DNA from 2 places in the Pedobacter sp. genome. Region 1 is predicted to be linked to the other one. Evidence: riboswitches for the same ligand, from Rfam matches in the RefSeq annotation. Region 1 holds a riboswitch; the other holds the start of a gene.
The links. Region 1 has a riboswitch for thiamine pyrophosphate ahead of thiS (sulfur carrier protein ThiS). Riboswitches for the same ligand answer to the same signal wherever they lie in the genome.

Region 1 (10,988 bases):
GATATTGAATTAGAAATTACAATCAGTTTCATCGACGCTTACAAATAGATTTCGCTTCCTTTATTTTTAAATTCCTGTGCTTTTTCTTCCATTCCTTTTTCGAGTACCAATTGCTCATCCAATCCCTGCTTAGCAGCATATTCACGTACATCCTGTGTAATTTTCATAGAGCAAAAATTAGGGCCACACATGGAGCAGAAATGGGCGATTTTTGCTCCATCAGCAGGAAGTGTTTCATCATGAAATTCTCTTGCGGTATCGGGATCGAGGGATAAGTTAAACTGATCTTCCCAACGAAATTCGAAACGGGCTTTACTTAAAGCATTATCTCTGAATTGTGCTCCCGGATGACCCTTAGCTAAATCAGCAGCGTGAGCGGCAATTTTATAAGTGATTACACCATCCTTTACATCCTTTTTATTGGGTAAGCCTAAATGCTCTTTTGGCGTAACATAACAGAGCATTGCTGTACCATACCAACCAATCATGGCTGCACCAATGGCCGAGGTAATGTGATCGTATCCGGGTGCAATATCAGTTGTTAACGGGCCCAAAGTATAAAACGGAGCTTCAGCACAATGCTCCAGCTGTTTCTCCATGTTTTCTTTGATCAGGTGCATGGGTACATGTCCGGGGCCTTCAATTATGGTTTGTACATCGTGCGCCCAGGCAATTTTGGTTAGCTCTCCCAAGGTTTCTAACTCGGAGAATTGTGCTGCATCATTGGCATCGGCAATACAACCGGGTCTTAATCCATCGCCCAAAGAGAAAGAAACATCATAAGCCTTCATGATTTCACAGATTTCGGCGAAATGTGTATACAGAAAATTCTCCTGGTGGTGTGCCAGACACCATTTCGCCATGATAGACCCTCCTCTGGATACAATCCCTGTAATCCGTTTTGCCGTTAAAGGAATATAGCGCAGTAAAACCCCGGCATGAATAGTAAAATAATCTACGCCTTGTTCTGCCTGTTCGATCAAGGTATCCCTAAAAATCTCCCAGGTTAAATTTTCTGCTTTACCATTTACTTTTTCAAGGGCCTGATAAATGGGAACGGTACCGATAGGAACGGGCGAATTGCGGATAATCCATTCTCTGGTTTCGTGAATATTTTTTCCTGTAGAAAGATCCATAATGGTATCGGCACCCCAGCGACATGCCCATACCGCTTTTTCAACTTCTTCTTCTATAGATGATGTTACAGCCGAATTACCAATGTTGGCATTGATCTTCACCAGAAAATTCCGACCAATAATCATGGGTTCCAGTTCGGGGTGATTGATGTTACAGGGAATTACCGCTCTTCCTGCAGCAACTTCCTGCCTTACAAATTCTGGTGTAATGTATCCCTTTGGGGTATTGGCTCCAAAACTTTGGCCCTTGTGCTGGTGATTTAAGAATGCTTGTCCGTTTTGCTCGTACCATAAATCAATCCGTTGATTTTCCCTGATGGCAATGTATTCCATCTCAGCGGTAATGATTCCCTTTTTCGCGTAATGCATTTGAGAAACATTCATCCCTTTTTTTGCCTTGAAAGGTTTATTGATGTGTGCAAACCTTAATTCATTGAGTTTAGGATCGGCCAACCTTTCTTGTCCATAAGCAGAACTGAGTCCTTGAAGCTGTTCTACATCTTCCCTGTTCGTAATCCATGATGCCCTAAGTTTAGGCAAACCTGCTTTAATATCAATTTCAACATCCACATCGGTGTACGGACCACTGGTATCGTATACGGTTACGGGCGCATTGGATTCGGTAAGTCCGAAGCCATTATGGATTTTAGTATCGGTTAAACTGATCTCTCGCATGGCCACTCTGATATCGTGGAGTTGTCCTTTAACGAACACCTTTTTAGAAGCGGGAAATGGATCACGGCTGATTTGCCCGGTGATGGTTTCTTTTTGGTTTTTCATTTTGATTAGATTGCTACTATCCGCCCTGAGTGGCTTTAATAAGAGTTAACTGGTCGCCATGTTGAATGGTATGGGTATTCCAATGCGATTTAGGAATGATCTGTTGATTAACAGCGATGGCAATCCCCCTGGTATTGGGAACTTGCATATCCGAAAGCAGTTGCTCTACCGAACAGGTTTCTCTCAATTGATAGTTTTGATTGTTTATCGTTATTTCCATTTTATTCAAATTGGAAAAACCATAGGAATTGCCCCATCACGGGGAATGAAAAGACAGCAAATAGTTTGCTCTTACTTTTCCCTTCGGCGGTACTAACCGCATCAGGTTCAAAGGGTATTTCTCAGCACAAGGGCACCCCTAAAGTTTTTTGTAAATGTATAAGATTATTCTATTCGAACAAAAAAATATTTAAAATGCAGATAAATTTAAAATCAAAAAGGCTCTCCAACACCTGGAAAGCCTTTTTATTATCATTTAAAATTTCTTTAAATGGCTAATAAACAAAATCAAGATCAAATTTTAGTTTAACTTCTAAAAAATCGGGGTATATTAATGATTAGACCTCAGATTCTAAGCCCACCAATTCCTTTTTCTTTATCGAAGGTTTGGGATAGGTTCTTTTAGGTGCCGGGGATGCTGACAAATCTATTTTATCTACTGCATCTTTTTTCTTACTTTTCTTTTTAAACTTTCTGCCATACCAAATTAGAAATCCTGTGATCGGCAAACTCGCACCAATAAGCGAAGCTAAAAAGGCTAATACTTTTCCTGGGAAACCCAAAATACTTCCCACATGAATATCATAATTCATCTTTCTTAATTTAGCTCCAAAGGTTGCCGACTGATACGAAATGGCATAAACGCCCTCTCCTTTCAGCTCTTTCAAAGTATGCTGATCAAAAGTATAGCTCTGATTATTATAGAACTGTCCTTTAGTCGGATAAACTGTTATTCCGATGGTTGTTTTAGCTTTAGCCGTATCGGGAAAACTGTAATAAAAACCTTCAGACTTGGGATTCTTGGCTATAACCATCTGCCAGGCTGCATCCATTGCTTTTTGAGGCGTATTATATTTATTTGATTGTGTTGAGTCAGACTCCAACCGCTTAAATTCTGCTAACTTTTCACCGCCAGAAGTTACCCAGTATAATCCTTCGCTATACCATCGGATTCCATAAACCATCCCCGTTAGGGCGATAAATAGTAAGAAAATAAGCGAATAGAAACCAAGTACATTGTGTAAGTCTAAATTAACCCTTTTAAACGAAGCGCCCCATTTGATTTTAAAGCTTTTTTCCCGGGTAGATTTGTTCCACTTTTTAGGGTACCACCAGATCAATCCGGTTATGAGCAAAATGACAAAAATAAGTGTTCCATAATTCACAATTGGACGTCCGATTTTAAAAGGAAGCCAAAGGAAGCGGTGTCCGTTCAGTACTGTTCTGAAAAAATCTGTTTCACCTTTTTTGTGTACCACTTTGCTGATTACCTCTCCGGTATAAGGATTGATTTTGAGCAAGGTACCACCCCCTCTTCTGCCCTCTTCCTTTTTTCCACGCAAACTTAAATTGATTGCTCTTCCTTGCTGATAATTGGCATAAGCAGGGACTTTATCCGGATAAAGTTTAAAGGCAATATCACTGAGTTGGGAAGGCGTAAGTACAGGTTTTTCCTGTTGATCTATTTTAGTTTCGGGCTCCAGTAAACCTGTAATTTCTTCATTGAATACCCAAATGCACCCGGTAATGCACACTATAAGCACGATGATGCCGGATATAAGGCCCAGCCACAGGTGAAGCCATTTGTTAACCCTGGTAAATACGGATTCTTTGGTCTTTTTCTTGATGTTAGGATTCTTTTTGTCTGTCATCATCGCACTGTTATCTTTTAAAAATGAGGGGGAATAAACACTTATTTTATATTTTGAATGGTTGTGATTAAACCGCCCTCAACCTTTAAGCCTTTGGTTGCTGTTTGGTTTGATGCATCAACTTTATACACAAAGCTGGTACCGTCTGTTAAGTTTACACCTAAATAAGCTGTTTTACCATCTTTGATGGTGTAGTTATTAGTGGTGATAGAACTAATGTTTGCTGCTGCAGGTAATCCACCAACCTTTTTAAAAGTCTTGTCAACAACGTTAACGATTGCTAATTCTTTTCCTACTACATAGGCACCTTTACTGGCTTTTGGAGTTACATGTGCTACGAAGTTGTTTCCACCGATATAAATCCAGTTGGTAATTACGTAGCCATTAGAAATTTCTTCAAAATTGTAGAAATAAGTTTTATCAAATTCTGTTGTACCGGCCTTAATTTTAGTAATTGCAGAAGGTTTAGTTGAAGTAAGTACCCCACCTTTTGTAGCAACTGAAGAAGAGAATGCATAAACATCACCATTTTCAACAAGGCCTAAACCATCAACAAAATATCGGCCTATGAAACTTGTTCTATCATCTTTGATTACTTTCTCTAACTGCATCTCCGGGTAAGAGTATACCGCAATCCAGGCATTATCCGGGAAGTCGGTACCAAAAGAATCTCCGCAACATGCTTTAATAGAAAAATAAGGTGCATAAACTTTATTACCTACCTGTTTAATCCAGCTAAAATGTGCTGACTCGCCATTGTTTGAAGGTGCCTGAACATTAATGGTTCCTTCACCTGTAATTAATAAACTGTTGGTATTAACTTTATACCAGGTGGCTAAAGGAGAAGCAATATTCCTCGGGATTTTAACCAATAACAAATCATCGTTTACTGGTGCAAACGCCTGAACGGTTTCTGTTTGAAAATTAGAAAGCTTGTTTAATTTACCATTTGCAATGTTGTAAGTGGTTACAGCACCCGGATTTCCCTGTCCATACAACATGCTGAAAAACTTGTTGTTATGGGTTACATAATACCTGTAAGTACCATCTTGTTCTACTCCGTTTCCGGCAATTGAAACGGTTCCTGATTCTAAACTACCTGCAGTAAGCAAGTAATCTGCGACCCCTGTTGAGGCTACAGGTGTTACCGCAACAATGTAATTTCCCGGATTTTCCGGTATACTTTCTGTTCCCTCATTTTTTGAGCATGAGCTAAGTCCCCCTACAAAAGCTAAAGCCATAAAAGCCTTGGTAATGTTTGTTTTCATATTGTTTTTATTTTTCTTATTGATGAATTATTAATGTGTTTTATTGATGAAGTACCTCAGATTTAAATAGAAGCCACGACTAGGTTTTTGCAAGCTAAAGTTGTCGAATAACCTGGCATCGGTAATGTTTTTAGCTTCCAAAGCGATGTTATACCGGCCATTTTTAAGGCTGTAAACAATATTCAAATCAGGGGATATTTGTGTTGGAATACCTTTCTTTTTCTCTGTTTCATTTCTCCCGCCTAAGCTTGGCCAGTAAAGCCAGAATTCGTTCACAAACAATAAGTTACCGCCTACATTCAGGTGATTTCCTTTTCTACCAACATTTTTAAACGAAACCGATACATCGAAGTTTCCGAAGAAGTATGGAATATTAGGCATTTGATCTCCGTAGAGTGGACTTATTGTTGTAAACTTTTCTCCCGTTGCCGGGTTGGTTTCATACATCTGCATGTTTTTCAGGTATTGGTAGGTTATGGTAGCACCAGCTGTTAACCAGTTTTGATAAGAATACCTGATTTCTGCATCACCACCCCAGGTTTTCACCCCATCGCGGTTATCGGCAACCAATTTAGACTGGTTGTTATTCAGTCTGCTGTAAATAAAATCCGTTGCATTTCTATAAATTCCATTTGCGCTTAAACTAAAGTTGTGGTTTTTGTTTAATGCAAAACTGTAAGCCAGGCCCAGGTTAATGTTATTACTGGTTTCGGGTTTTAAAGATGGATTACCTTCCTGGTTCTCTACATCACCAAAAATCTCCTGCGCTTCCGGCATCCTGTTGGTCAGTTCATATGAAGCTTTGAGTTGAAGGTTTGAATTAATAAAGTAGGTTGAGGCCAGTCCATATCCTCCCCTTGATAAATTATTCTTCCTGCGGTTAGCGGCATTCCCTGAAATGTTGTTCTGATTGATGTATTTTCCGAAGAGTGTTGCACTCCATTTATCCTTAATATCATAACTATAGCCTAATCCTAGTACATTTTTATAGGTTTCACGCGCTTGCTCAAAATCATTATTTGCAGGGTTCAGCTCATCGCTTCCTTTTCGATTAAAAGTGGTAAAAACATTGCTTAAGGCTACCGATTGACGTTCAGTAATTTTGTAGTTTAACATGGTAGTTGCTAAACCATTATTGTTTTTATACTTGTACATGGTCCTGGAACGTTCGCCATTTGAACCATTGGGCTTGGTGTTTCCGTACCAATCAAAACGAACATTCATGGTATCAATGTTTTGTTCATACCCCAGGTTGTAATTGGCATTAACAGTCACATCCAATCCTTTAATCAAGTCCGTTTTTTTATATTTTAGAGAAGGCATTACGGTACTACCCCTTCTGTGCCAGCCTCCAAATACCGACTCCATTCGAGCTCCGGTTTGTATTTCTTTATAATTCTGACCAAGTGTTATCCCTAATAATAACTTATCAGCAAACTTCTTATCTACCAAACCAACGTTAACAATAACAGCTTCGTTGTGATAAGTATCATGAAACCTTCTCAAAACAGTTCCCGGAGCATAAGCACCAGTGTTGATATCAGATGCATTTACATCTATTTTATAATTGTTATCTGAATAATTTTGGAATGCATTTAACTGAACCGTAAAGCCGCCTTTTGAGGTCATTGCTGTATTGATTACACTCCTGTGGGTATTGAATGATCCGAAAGAATAAGAAGCATCAATGAAGTTACGGTAGCGATCGCCGGTTACAATGTTAATGGCTCCGCCTAAGGCATCGGAACCTAACCACATGGGTACTACCCCTTTATAAACTTCAATGCGTTCGGCAACATTAATCGGAATATTATTAATTTGGAAAGAGGTACCAAAATTATCCATTGGTATTCCATCGATAAAATAGCGAATATGGTTTCCTGAAAAACCATTTAGAGACAGGTTGAAGTTAGAACCTACTCCACCCGATTCGCGAACCCTAACACCTGCAACCCGGTCTAAAGCACCAGATATATCCAGGGTAGAATTGTATAACTTCTTGGCATCAATGGAGGTAACATTAAAGGCCTGCCTATTTGCTTCAGTATTGGCTGTTCTTCCCAATACAACCACGTCTGATAAATTTTTCTTATCCTCTTCTAATACACAAGAAAACGATTGATTATTGGTGTAAGGAACTTCTATATTGTAATTACGTTCTACAAATCCCATATACTTTACCTGCAATTTGTATTTTCCTGCGGGAAGGGCTTCAAAGCGAAAATTCCCATCAACATCGGCAACTGCCGACCAATTTCCCGGGCTTAACTTAAGACCTGCACCTGCTAAGGGAATTGATGATTGGCTTTTAACGGTACCCGAAAAGATGTGTTTTTGCTGGGCATTAGCGTTAAACACAAACAAATTGATTGCCAGGAAGATATAATAGATTGCAAAATTTTTCTTCAAAAAATTCATGTCGGGTTACTACTTTTATTTAGACTAATTCTTAATTTGCGACAAAAGTATAATATTGTATTTACGGTTGATGCAGGATTTTATACGGATTTAGCAGCTATGTTTAAGATCAAGGTCAGGGGTTATTCGGGAGAATTGATGAATAATGAATTTATCGATGAGGATTATCCCTTGATACAATTGCAGTTTACAGCAAGATTGGTAAATGTTAAAGTGCTAAAACCAGAAGCGAACAACAGTATAAATAAAGAAAATCGAAATTTGCTATCTGTATCTCTTCCAATCACTGCATTTAGCTTAATTACACTGGGTGAGTCCAATCAGCCTGCCCATCCATCTATCGTTGGAAAAACAGGGATACAAGTTTCTCCTTCGATGCGTCATGTCATTTCAGAAATTATCGAATGTCCGTTTAATGACGGACTTAGAATGCCTTATTTACGGGCTAAGGTTTCAGAATTATTGATTTTAGTGCTATCTGCCTCCACTGAAAAAACCGGGGATGAAAGATGGACTGCTGCAGAAAAGGACGCTTTTTACAAAATAAGGGAATTAATCAGCCTGAATTTAAGTCAAAATTACTCTATTGAAGTACTTGCTGAAATAGCGGGGATGAACCGTACAAAACTGCAATCTGGTTTTAAAGCGCTATTTGGTAATACGATTTATGGCTATACTTTAGCACTTAAAATGGCTGAAGCAAGAAGATTATTGTCTAAATCAGAGCGATCTAGCTTAAAAGAAATTACATCCTTGCTTGGTTACAGTCACACCAGTCATTTCTCTACTGCTTTTAAGAAACACTTCAGCTTCTCTCCTTCTTTTTTTCGGAGCGGAAAGGGGGAAGAGTTGGGACAGGAGAGTTGAAAGCAGTTGGCAGTTTTCAGTTGGCAGTGGCAGTTAACCAGTTCAACAATTAAGCAATTATAGAAAACAAAAAACATTGTCCTTCGAAAGGCTCAGGATGACAATGTTTCTTATTTTATTACTTAAGATAAAATAGAAAACAAAAATCTTTGCCTTCGACAGGCTCAGGGTGACAATGTTTTTTATTTTATTACTTAAGATAAAATAGAAAACAAAAATATTTGCCTTCGACAGGCTCAGGATGACAATATTTTTGATTTTCTGCCTTAAGTCAAAATAGAGACAAAAAGCTTTGCCTTCGACAGGCTCAGGATGACAATGTTTTTTTATTTTTTGCCTTGACTTAAAAACATTACCTCTATTTCCTCAAAAATAATCCCGCCTCCTATCCATTTTTCTTTTTTGAATAGAAGCAAACAGCACTTTAATGGTTCCCCATACCAGTATTGCTCCAATAATCGAAGTGGCTAAAAACATGCCTACATCTTCTATGTTAAATCCTAACATCATTCTACTCTATTTTAGGGAGATTGAGGCTTTTGCGTTCGCAGATGTGGCTACTAAGGTATTCATCATCATGCCGGGCGGAATTTTCGGTTCGATATAAGTTGTTTTAGGCGGTAAGAATAAGGCGTTTTTTGCGTGAGATATGAAATCCGCAATATCCATTTGATAAAGTGTAAAAGCAATCAAATCAGCATTTTCATAAATTTCTGCAATCATCTTTGCCCAATCTTTATCGGGGATATTAAGTAAACGCTGGTCAGTTTGCGGGTCGGTAATACCCAAAACGGGAGCTAAAATTTTGTTTTGCAATAATACTGCATCGGTTTCCGCTACCAACAAATTATCATCCTTTTTAAGATCTAATTGATACCAGGCAGATTTATAGTATAAACCTATCCTGTTCTTGCGATCGGGCCGGTAAGGTACATTATTGGGAATTTCGGATACAAAGAAATATGGCGTTAATTCCTGGAGCAAATCTATACCCGGTAAATGCTGCTCCAAATTAATCAACCTATGGAATGGATTTATGGTAATTGCATCCCAAGGCACTAATAAAGTACTAATGCCCCGCTTTTCTTCTGTTTTATCCTGATAAGCAGCAGCTAGTCTGTGGTGCCCATCTGCCACGTAAACTTCATCTAATTTTTGTATACAGCACCTGATTTCCTCTATGTGCCCGCCATCCGATATCTTCCAGATTTTATGTCCCAAACTTTCCCAGGGATGCTCCAACGGTTCATTTTTCTGTTTAATACTTTCAAATAAATATTCTAATGCTGCAATAGGTTGATGTACCATTACCACAGGTGATTTTTCCCACAACCTGTCTTTTCTTTCGTTTTTAATCGATGCTACTTTATTACAAAGTGTTTGTTCATGACCTTTAATCGCTGATTCTGGTGTTGAGGAAAGATCCGTTAGTGTCCACAAGGCAAATTTTAAATCGTTTCCTTTTTTAAATTCATACAGGTAGAAAGCAGGTTGACTGGCTACTTGCAATGGATTTGGAGCTTGTGACAGATTGGTATGCGGTATCTGAAATGGCAGCTGATCTCCAGCAAGCTTTGCCAGCAGTATTTCCAATGTTTTTACATCCGGACGAATAGCTATTATGGGATCGATTCTAACCATCGCTTAGGCAAGTTGGAGTGATTGTTCTAATTTACGACTATTTTCAAATTGTTTCATGGCATCTACTAATACTTCTACACTTGAAAGTGGCAATGCATTGTACAATGATGCCCTAAAGCCACCTACAGTCCTGTATCCTTTAATACCTACCAATCCGCGGGATTCAGCAAAGTCTAAAAATGCTTTTTCTGTTTCCGCATCAGTCGCTTTAAAGGTTATATTCATTCTTGAGCGGTGTGCAATATTCGCTGTTCCTTTAAACAAAGGATTTCGATCAATCTCGCGGTAAAGTATATTGGCCTTTTTGATGTTAACTTTTTCAATGCCTTCAACCCCACCCTGATCTTTCAACCACAACAAATTGAGCATGGCTACATAAATAGAAAATACCGGTGGTGTATTGTACATGCTGTCGTTATCCCTGAAAATGCGATAATCCATCATAGAGGGGACTTCAGTTTTCACGCTATCAAGAAATTTATTTTTAGCGATTACTAAAGTCATACCGGCTGGTCCCATATTTTTTTGAGCACCTGCGTATATCAGGTCAAAATCTCTGACATTTATTTTTCTTGAAAATATATCTGATGACATATCACACACCAGTGGGATTCCTATTGTTGGAAAATCAAATATTTCTGTTCCTTCTATGGTGTTGTTTGAGGTGCAGTGCAGATATGCCACGCCAGATTCATTGTAGATATGATCAGGAATGTAGCTATAGTTTTTATCTTGTGAGGAGGCAATAATCTCTACTTCACCAAATAACCTGGCTTCCTTTATTGCTTTTTGCGCAAAATATCCCGTATCCAGGTAAGCAGCTTTCATTTTTTTGTGCAGGAAATTCATGGGTACCATGGCAAACTGTGTACTTGCTCCACCTTGTAGAAAAAGAACTGAATAGTCGGCAGGTACATTTAATAGTTCCCGAACTAAAATTTGTGTTTTATGCAGTACGTTTTCAAAATCTGCTGAGCGATGGGACACTTCTAAAATAGAAAGCCCAG
Region 2 (10,988 bases), 2.7 Mb from region 1:
AAGTGGAGTAAAATACAAAGCCGGATCGTTCCCATTCAAAGCAAGCGGAAGAGCAAAAGCAAGTATGGATACTGATGGTTTCATCAAGGTTTTAGCTGATGCCAGCACTGATGAAGTTTTAGGTGTACACATGATTGGCCCGCGTGCTGCAGATATGATTGCTGAAGCCGTAATTGCGATGGAGTTCCGTGCATCTGCAGAAGATATTGCACGTACCTGCCATGCTCACCCAACGTATACCGAAGCATTGAAAGAAGCTGCATTAGCTGCTACAGATAATAGAGCGATCCACATTTAAGGTTGTAACGCTGAAAATTCAGCACCCTATATGTTTAATAATTTAACCCTGATTTTATATCAGGGTTTTTTTATGCCCCATAATTGACGATTTCTTAATCAAATCATAATATTGGCCGGCTAAAAGCGATTCTGCGGTATTTTATTTTTGGATCATCAGATTTAAAACCAAATGAACCGAAAAAAATTGTTTGGAGCCTTGTTCCTGGCTTCTATGGCCCTGGCCGCTTGTAAAAAAACAGACCCTATTGATGAAACGAATCCGGAGCCTGTTGTTGCAGAAAATATTTCCAGCTTTAAAGAAATTGCTTCAGTAGATTTAGGAAATACCACAGCTGCAGAAATCTCTGCTTACGATCCTTCTACTAAAAAACTATTTGTAGTCAGTAATGACGGAGGCATAAAGGTAGAGGTGTTAGATTTAACGGCTTATCCCGCAATTGTAAAACTTAAAACTTTAACTTACCCTAATAACGCTGGCATTAACAGCGTTGCGGTAAACAATGGTTTACTGGCTATAGCTTTAGATGGTGCTAATAAACAAGGAAACGGCGATATCGTGGTTTTAAAAACTTCGACATTAGAAGAGGTAAAGAAAATTACTGTTGGGGCTATGCCCGATATGGTTACTTTTAGTCCGGATGGAACTTACATCATCAGTGCTAATGAAGGTGAGCCAAATGATGAATATACTGTTGATCCTGCAGGTTCGATCTCTATCATCAATGTGAAAAATAATTATGCGGTGAAAACATTAGATTTTGCAGGTTTTGAAAGCTCAAAAGCGTCATTGGTGGCAGCTGGATTAAGAATTTACGGCCCTAACGCTAGTTTTGCTCAAGATATAGAGCCAGAATATGTAGCCGTAGCTGCCGATTCAAAGAAGGCTTTTGTTACCCTTCAGGAAAATAATGCTGTAGCAGAAGTAGACCTCGTTGCGGGTACCATTACCAAAATTATTCCATTGGGTGTAAGGGATATCAGTCTGGCTGAAAATGCATTCGATGTGAGTGATAAAGACAGTAAAATGCAGTTGGGTACCTGGCCAATTAAAGCCTTTTACTTACCAGATGCCATATCATATTTCTCTGCAGGCGATGCCAACTACCTCGCATTAGCCAACGAAGGAGATACCCGTGCATGGAAAGGTTATGATGAAGAAGCAAGGGTAAAAAGTTTAAAACTGGATGCAACTAAATTTCCTGCAGCTGCCAGCTTACAACAAGATGCCAATTTGGGCCGCTTAACTGTCTCTAAGGCTTTTGGCGATACCGATGGAGACGGGGACTACGATGAACTTTTCGCCACAGGCGGAAGAAGTGTAAGCATTTTAAATGCAGGTACTGGTCAGCTGGTTGCCAATATTGGAAAGGATTTAGAGCAGCGGGTTATCGATGCCGGAAAATACGATGATGAACGCTCGGACAATAAGGGCGTTGAAATTGAAGCGGTTACAGTGAATCAGGTAAACGGCAGAACCCTGGCCTTTATAGGTATGGAAAGGGTAGATATGATTGCTACTTATGATGTTACCATACCTGCTTCGCCAAAGTTTGTACAATTATTTGCCACAGGCGATGCGCCGGAAGGTGTTTTGTTTGTGAAACCGAAAGATAGCCCTAATGGTAGAAGTTTATTAATCGTATCAAGCGAGGAAGATGGAACAGTAAGGTTTTATCAGCCTGATAAGCTTTAGGAAAGGGAGAGGGGAAAGTGGGACTAGTATAAGGTATAAAGTATAAAGTAGAAAGTATCGAGACAGGGTGCTGATCAAGTTAAAAGTTGAAGGTTGAAAGTGAAAATAGTATCAAGTATCAAGACATGGCGATGGACAGGTTGGCGCTTTGTCTCAGTACTAAATACTGGTACTAAGTACTTACTGGAAGTTTAAAGTGAAAATAGTATCAAGTACGAAATAGAAAGTATCAAGACAGGGCGCTGGACAGGTAGGCGCTTTGTCTCAGTACTAAATACTCGGTACTAAGTACTTACTATAAGTTTAAAGTGAAAATAGTATCAAGTATCAAGACAGGGCGCTGAACAGGTAGGCGCTTTGTCTGAGTACTCACGACTCAGTACTCAAGACTTAAGACTCAGTACTCACTACTCCATACCAAACTGTTTGTCGATTTAAAATTTACTCCTATATTGCAGACATAAAACTTTAGGGGTGCCTTCAATAGATGGCTGAGATTATACCCTCATCACCTGATTCGGTTAGTACCGGCGTAGGAAATAGTTTGCAGATCTAATCGTGCCTCAGGCATTAGAAGACTCCTAAAGTAATTAAGCTAAAATTATGGAGTCTGTTATCACTAAAAATTTATTGCCGCAAAACGCAGAATGTACTCAGCAATGTTATAACAGCATGGATGAGCGTACAGGAAATGTCTCAATTACACAGCAGGAAAATATAGAATATATTAAGGTATTAACCATAGCAGGATCAGACAGTGGGGGTGGAGCAGGGATACAAGCTGATTTGAAGACTTTTTCAGCGCTGGGTTGTTTTGGAACTTCAGTAATCACCGCAGTTACTGCACAAAATACTTTGGGCGTTAAGGGTGTACATGCGGTTCCGGTTGAGATGATTCAGGATCAGTTGATGGCAGTACTGGAAGACATTAAACCTGCGGCCATTAAAATAGGAATGATCAATAAGCCAGAAGTAGCAACACTGATCAGGCAAATTCTGGTTGCTTATGCCCCTCATATACCCGTAATACTCGACCCTGTAATGGTGGCTACAAGTGGTCATCGCTTAATTGAACCCGAAACAGTAGAAACCTTACAACAAGCGTTATTTACCATTGCAACCCTGGTTACGCCCAATATTGATGAGGCCATTATTCTGGCCAGGCACAAGATTAGTAATGTTGCAGAGATGATTGAAGCCGCCCATAACATTATTGCCCAGGGAGCTAATGCGGTGCTGCTCAAGGGAGGACATTTACTTGGTACAACCATTTATGACGTTTTTGTAGCAAAAGGAGAGCTGCCCATTGTGCTCGAAAGCCCCTATATTAATTCTCGAAACTTACATGGAACCGGCTGTACGCTGTCTTCTGCAATTGCTGCAGAGATGGCTAAAGGGAATGATTTAATCACAGCCGTTCAGCTAGCTAAAATTTATATCGCCGGGGCACTGCAGGCTGGTGCAGGTGTTAAAACCGGAGCAGGGAACGGGCCGCTCAATCATTTTTTTGAACCTTTAAAACTTATTGCCAAATGAAATGGAGCGATCAGGCCTGGGAGCAGGTAAATGCGGTTTATGCACAAATAATAGCCATGCCTTTTAATGAGGAGCTGAGCAAGGGTACTTTGCATCCCGATAAATTTGTTTTCTATCTTGCCCAGGATGCTTTCTACCTTTTGGAATTTGGAAAAGCACTGAGCGCCATCAGTAGCCGGTTGCGATCGGCAGACCAGGTTTTAGCCTTTGCCAATTTTTCTTCAGGAGCGATTTTAGCTGAACGCGCCCTCCATGAAAGTTACTTTGAAGAGTTGGGTTTGCCCCATGAGGTGAAGCCTTCGCCAACTACACTTTTATATACCAATTACTTGCTTAATCAGGTGGCTTATGAGCAAGTAGAGGTGGCAGTTGCTGCGGTTTTGCCTTGCTTCTGGATTTATAAAAAAGTGGGCGATCACATCTTTTCAATGCAGGCAGAAAATGAAAATCCATACCAACGCTGGATTGACATGTATGCCGGTGAGGCCTTTGCTAAATCGGTTAAGTTGGCCATAGATATTGCAGATGAGCTTGCAGAAAAGGCTGGAGAGCGAACGCAAAAAAACATGTTAGCGGCGTTTGAACAGGCCACCAAATTGGAGTGGATGTTCTGGGATAGTGCATATAGAATTGAAAAATGGAAAATATGAGCCCTAAAGTCTAATTTTTTAGCAAAAAAATGAATATAAATAAGAAAAAGTGCGGGTATTAACTATAGAATTAAGACCTTTGCATTTTACTTATTATTCATTACATTTTGGAAGAAGCAGCAGGACATCAGGAAAACACAAATCAGTCAATTACTCAACCTGCAGTTGTACCCAGTAGTCCAAACCGTATCCGCCTTGCCGTATCATTATTTTATTTTGGTCAGGGTATTGCATTCGCCTCATGGGCAAGTCGCATTCCGGATATAAAACACACTTTAAATTTATCAGATGGAGCACTCGGAAGTATCTTACTGGCACTTCCACTGGGGCAATTGTGTACCATGCCCATATCGGGTGGATTGGTAACCAAGTACGGGAGTAAAGCTATTCTTACCCTTACGGCACCACTTTATGTATTGGCCCTTAGTAATTTGGGTTTGGCAACTGCCCCCTGGCACCTATTTGCTTTCCTGTTTCTTTTCGGGGTAATTGGAAACATGTGCAATATCGCTGTAAACACACAAGGAGTAGAGGCCGAAAAGCTTTTCGGACGTCCAATTATGACTTCTTTTCATGGAGCATGGAGTATTGCCGGTTTCTCCGGAGCGCTGGTTGGGCTATTAATGGTCAATTTACATGTTATCCCATTGTTTCACTTTTTGGTGATTGTAGCCCTGATCTGGATTAATGTACTCTTAAACTATAAACATCTGGTCCCCGGCAAAGGGGCACAGGCAGAGCGTAAACCAAAATTGTTCGTTAAGCCAGAAGGCGTACTGCTACAACTGGGCATCATTGGCTTTTGTAGTATGGCCACAGAAGGTGCCATGTTCGACTGGAGTGGGGTTTATTTCAAAGAAATTGTTAAGGCTCCTTCCTCTCTCGTGATATTGGGCTATGCTTCTTTTATGGTGATGATGGCTACCGGCCGATTTATAGGCGATTCAATTATTCAACGGATGGGCAGAAAGCGAACCATTCAGGTCAGTGGACTCATAATATCCACAGGGATGTTTCTGTCTGTTTTTCTACCTTACATTGTTCCTTCAACAATTGGCTTTATGCTGGTCGGGATCGGCGTATCCAGTATTGTTCCAACCGTTTATAGTGTGGCAGGTAAAAGCGGCAAAATTGCGCCCGGAATGGCCATTGCTATGGTATCAAGCGTAAGTTACCTGGGGTTTTTAATGGGGCCGCCACTTATCGGATATATTTCAGCGCTATCCAGCCTGCGGTATTCATATGCCGTTATTGGCTGTTTCGGTTTATTTGTGAGCTTTATTGTGGCAAAGATTAAAGCCATGGAATAGCCGCTAAAGGGTCTTCTTGCTGAGTGCCTGAGATGTAGCTGTAGCTGTACGCAACAACGAACTCTCGACTCAAGACTCTCGACTCTCGACTCAGACAGGACTCCCTTCCATCTGCACCCTGTACTCATGACTCAGAACTTACGACTCTCGACTCAGACAGAACTCCCTTTCACACTACTCCCGCTTAATCAGACCCTGTTCCTTTAAAGCTGCCACTGCCAATTCTATCAATCTCAAATGCTCATCTATATGACCGTGTTGCACTTCGACATTGATGTAAGGGATGTTATTTTGCATGGCATAAACAGAAAGTGAGCCATCGTTAGATACAAATTTGGATTGCAGGATTACGTTGACATTGGCTTTCTTTAAGCTGGAGAATAAACGCGGTTCGGTAACATAAACCAGGTCATCTCCATCCATTTGAAAATTGATGTACACCGAATCTGCAGTGCTGGAGAGATCATATCCAGGCAGGTAAGACGAGATGCCAAAACCGCCATCGGCATTGTTGTGAAGGGTTAAAATATAGCCCAGTGATTTTGAATCGTAAAAATCTACAATCTGCTTACCGGCATTCAGAATTGTTTTTTCTACCTCGTTAGAGCTGTACGCGCCCTTTTTTAACCGGGTATTTACGCCAACCTGGGTATAAATGGCATTTGGATCTATGCGGTAATGATCGTCCATGTAGCTGAAATAATAATCCCTCACACTACCATATTGACTGTCAATAAGCTCTCCGCCGTACCAACGGATGTAATCGAAACCGGCTTTCACACCTGTATCTTCATTATCGTGAACCACCAAAAACCTTACGCCATTGGGCTTATAGCTGTATTTTACAAGTTGTACATCCAGATCATAGATCTTAATCAGCGAAGAATCGCTGGTCATTGCAGGGAAAACAGGTGGATGCTGGGCAAAAAGGGTTTGGAAACAAAAAAAACTTAAAGCAATAAGGATAAACTTAAACATGTAAAATATACAAAAAGGGCTATCAAATTGTTTGAAACCAAAAACTATCTGCCCTAAAGGTTAAAAGGATGATAAATTGAGTCTTAATACGCCTAAAATACAAAATGAATCGAATTTAGTATAAGCTGCGGTAGATTTGTAAAATACCTGGTTAACCATTTTTACACCATTTCTGTACCTTTTTCAGACCAAATTATTACCCCAAGGGTAACTAAAGAGTAAGCAATGGGTTAACAAAAGGTTAACCAAGGGTTAACCTGAGGTACAGAAAGGGTAAACAAAGGGTACAGAAAAGGTAAAGAATAGGTACAGAAAGGGTAATGAACAAGTACAGAATGGGTACAGAAATAACATGCTGTTTATCTTTCTGTTAAGCTGGTAATGGCGGCTAATTTTTATAGCCCAACCTGTTCATGGTACCTGAACCTGCCCCAACAGGTGAACGGGAATCAGAACGTAACTTACACCTAGGACGCAACAGGGAATAAACTGAAGAAAGTAAGCCAATATTTGTTATGACAGGCGCATGTTCATATTTTTCTTTGGAGGATTATTTAGAGTCGAATTTTTCCAAATCCTAATGGGGGGCAACTACAAATAATGTCGGAAGAACGCAAATGGAATTGGTTAAAACCTGCTACATATGATGAATTATTTAACAATATAACTTTGCAGTTACCCATTACGCTTAATATACGCTTCAACTACGCTTCACATACGCTTCAAGAGCGCTTCAAGCACGGATGAACATCGGCTTAGCCAAGCTTAAGCTGGCTAACAGTCTTGCCCGCTTATAGCTATAGTTATTCAGCTCTGCCAATTAACCATTAAGCCCGATACAACCAACAAAAAAGGCCTCCTTACGGAAGCCTTTTCGATTGTTATTTTAAGGAGGTATTTTAGTGACCCATTTCCCACTCGTTAACGTCTTTATGATCGTAAGGTTCGGCAATCATTTCATCAATTGTTTTACCTTTTTTGTTGAAACCAAAGCGATCTAACATTCTGTCGAATATTAAGTAAACTACCGGTACAACTATTAAGGTTAAGAATAACGAACTGGTTAATCCACCTACAATTACCCAGGCCAAACCATTTTTCCATTCGGCACCTGCCCCGCTTGCCAATGCAATAGGTAGCATACCGAATACCATGGCGATGGTGGTCATTAAAATCGGACGTAAACGGGCATGGTTAGCCAATATAAGTGCCTCTTTCGTTTCTTTACCTTCAGCCTTTAAGTGGTTGGTAAAATCGACCAGGATAATTGCGTTTTTCGCCACCAAACCCATCAGCATAATTAAACCTAAGATGGTAAAGATACCGATAGAGTTATTGGTTAAGGCTAATGCCAGCAGGGCTCCGATAAGTGCCAGAGGCAGCGAGAACATTACTACCAATGGGTATACAAAACTATCATACAAAGCTACCATGATCAGGTATACAAGAATAATGGCTGCTAACAAAGCAATACCCAAGGTACCAAAACCTTCAGCCTGGTTTTCCTGATCTCCTGCCCAGGTGTAACTTACTCCGATTGGTGCCTTAAGCTTTCCATTCTCCTGAAACTGCTTTAGTTTCTCCTGGAATTCGGCTACAATTGTTCCAGTTGGCCTACCAATAGATTGTGCCTGTACCGAAACGGATGTTGACTTATTTAAACGCTCCAGCTGACTTGGACCTGAACCTTCGGTGATGGTTGCAAACTGCGATAGTTTGATTTGTGCACCCTTATCATTTACAAATATCAGGTTTCTTACATCATCGATGTTTTTTCTGTTGAAATCCTGGTACTGGATGTTAATGTCGTACTCGTACTCACCTTTTCTGTATTTACCATCTGTATTTCCGGCAAATGCAGTCTGCATGGTTGAACCTACAGTAGCCAGGGTTAAGCCTACTGCCGACATCTTATCCCGGTCCACCTGAACATTAATCTCAGGTGTACCTTTCTCTACCGAGAGCTTAATCTCTGTTGCCCCAGGTATAGTTGCGAGTAATTTTTGAGCACCTTGTGCATATTTTAGCGCACTATCTAAGTTGGAGCCCATTACCACCAAGCTAATTGGCGCATTTTCGGCAATACCCAGGATACTGATTGGAACCGTTTTAACTTTCGCCCCAACAAGCTCTTTAGCTAGTGCACGGCTCATTTTAGTCGCAAATACATCTGAGGTAACGCCTTCACGCTCCTCGCGCTCTACTAATTTTACGTTAATTTCTGATTTGTAAGCAGTTGCCTGTGTACCACCAAAGTCACCACTGGCCTGGCCTACGGTAGTAATTAACTGTACAATTTCTGGTTGTTTATCTAAAAATGCTTCTGCTCTTTGGGTAAAGAAGTTGGTTTGCTCTAAAGATGCATCTTTTGGCAATTCAATCTGTACTAAGAACTCACCTTTATCCGATTTCGGGAAAAACTCGTTACCGATAAAACCTGCACCCAATAGTCCGCAAGAACCCAGGAACATTACAAAAACGATAACTAAGGTTAATGCTTTGTGGTTTAATGACCAGGTTAAGATGCCTGTAATCCAGTTGGTGAATTTTCTTAATTGCTTTTCAAACCAAAGGATGAAACGGCCAAACAGGTTTTTACCTTCAATGCGTTCCAGTTTACCATATCTCGAGAATAATAAAGGTACGATGGTAAATGAAGCCAGCAACGAAAGTAAAGTTGCAATAATTACCACGATACAGAACTGACGGAGGATGTTAGATACCAAACCTGTACTCACCGCGATTGGGAAGAATACCACCACAATTACGAAAGTAATGGATACTACAGTAAAACCAATTTCACGTGTGGCGTCAGAGGCTGCTCTCACTTTATTTTTACCCATCTCCATGTGACGCTGGATATTTTCCAATACCACAATCGCATCATCCACAAGGATACCTACCACAAGCGACAGCCCCAGTAACGACATCAGGTTTAAGGTAAAACCGAAAAGGCTAATCCCGATGAAGGTTGCAATTAACGATGCCGGGATAGATACCATTACGATTAAAGCATTACGTAAACTGTGTAAGAAGAACAACATCACGAATGCTACCAGGATTACAGCAAGAATTAAATCGTGTATTACTGCATCAGCAGATTCTAATGTGAAAATTGAACTATCGTTTACAATGTTGATATCCAGTTTATTAGCAGCATATTCAGTTTTTAGTTTGGCAATAATGGCATGTACACCTTTACTTACTTCAACCGCGTTTGCATCACTTTGTTTAATTACCTGTATAGCAATGGAAGCCTGGCGGTTAATACGTGCTAATTTTTCGGTTTCTTTCTTAGAATCCTGAACATCGGCAACATCACCCAAACGAATTTGGGCGCCATCTTTTGTGGTGGTTAATACCAGGTTTCTTAATTCATCGATGGACCTGTATTTACCTGATAAACGGATTAATACATCCTGATTTTGAGTTTTAACACTTCCGGTAGGGAAATCAAGGTTAGAACTTAAAATCATTTGCTGCACCTGAGGCACAGCCAAATTATAACCTTGTAATTTATTCGCATCCAGGGAAACCTGAATTTCACGCTCAGAACCACCTACAAGGTTTACCTGCGCAATACCCGTTACCCTTGATATTACCGGTGCAATACGCTGGTCAATTAAATCATAGAAACTCACATCATCCATGTTCGCAGAAGCTGTCATGGTGATAACCGGTAAATCATCCAGCGAGAATTTACTGAGTGAAGGTGTTTTTACATCTTCAGGTAAATCAGCTAGGATGGCATTCACCTTCCGTTGAGCATCATTTAAGGAGATATCGATATTGGCTTTATCTGTTAACGTAATGGTTACGGTAGATAAACTTTCAAAAGATACCGCATTAATCTTCTTGATGTTTTCCATAGAGGATACAGCATCCTCAATTTTCTTGGTTACTGTATTTTCTACCTCATTTGGCGAAGCACCGGGATATATAGTCGAAATGGATACTACGTTGTTAGAGAATTTTGGTAAAAGCTCATAACCCAACGAAAAGTAACTCAGGAGCCCAAGCAAAGTAAGCGCGGTAAATACCACAATTACCAGCGAAGGCCTTTTTATAGATATGTCAGTAATTTTCATTCTTTTTTAGTTTTGCATGTAAAGCAGCCTGCAAAAGCATCTGCTGGCAAACAATTATTTATTTTACAACACTAACTGCTGTTCCATCAAGTAAGTTGATCTGACCGCTGGTAATTACAGTTTCGCCTTCTTTCAAACCATCTAAAATTTCTACATTATCGCCCAGAATACGGCCTGTAACCACATTGCGAATTTTAGAGGTATTGTTAGATTTATCCAAAACGAATACCTGGTTGCTGCTAACACTACCCACAAAAGAAGTACGTGGAACCAAAATGCTTGGCGCTTGTTGAGGGAAGTTGAACACAGCTGTTCCATACATTCCGGCTCTAAGGCTGTTTTTTGTATTGTTGGTTACTTCAATCTCAATAGGGAAGTTTAAAGTAGCATCTGCTTTTGGTGCAATGAAGGTGATTTTTCCGGAAAATTTCTC

Region 2: another riboswitch for thiamine pyrophosphate. It lies ahead of thiD (bifunctional hydroxymethylpyrimidine kinase/phosphomethylpyrimidine kinase); the one in region 1 lies ahead of thiS (sulfur carrier protein ThiS).

What each region holds. Positions count from the first base shown of each region.
Region 1 covers NZ_OZ257244.1:935,995-946,982, forward strand. Annotated here, with positions in the region: gene ACQY77_RS03685 (thiamine phosphate synthase) at 1-32, opposite strand, end outside; gene thiC (phosphomethylpyrimidine synthase ThiC) at 39-1,916, opposite strand; gene thiS (sulfur carrier protein ThiS) at 1,933-2,136, opposite strand; TPP riboswitch at 2,198-2,286, opposite strand; gene ACQY77_RS03700 (PepSY-associated TM helix domain-containing protein) at 2,474-3,787, opposite strand; gene ACQY77_RS03705 (DUF4374 domain-containing protein) at 3,829-5,055, opposite strand; gene ACQY77_RS03710 (TonB-dependent receptor) at 5,086-7,473, opposite strand; gene ACQY77_RS03715 (helix-turn-helix transcriptional regulator) at 7,573-8,340, shown strand; gene ACQY77_RS03720 (hypothetical protein) at 8,707-8,850, opposite strand; gene ACQY77_RS03725 (DUF1015 family protein) at 8,857-9,981, opposite strand; gene serC (3-phosphoserine/phosphohydroxythreonine transaminase) at 9,985-10,988, opposite strand, start outside.
Region 2 covers NZ_OZ257244.1:3,681,211-3,692,198, forward strand. Annotated here, with positions in the region: gene lpdA (dihydrolipoyl dehydrogenase) at 1-298, shown strand, start outside; gene ACQY77_RS15040 (choice-of-anchor I family protein) at 470-1,993, shown strand; TPP riboswitch at 2,454-2,549, shown strand; gene thiD (bifunctional hydroxymethylpyrimidine kinase/phosphomethylpyrimidine kinase) at 2,597-3,529, shown strand; gene ACQY77_RS15050 (TenA family protein) at 3,526-4,179, shown strand; gene ACQY77_RS15055 (MFS transporter) at 4,287-5,489, shown strand; gene ACQY77_RS15060 (hypothetical protein) at 5,664-6,467, opposite strand; gene ACQY77_RS15065 (efflux RND transporter permease subunit) at 7,367-10,555, opposite strand; gene ACQY77_RS15070 (efflux RND transporter periplasmic adaptor subunit) at 10,614-10,988, opposite strand, start outside.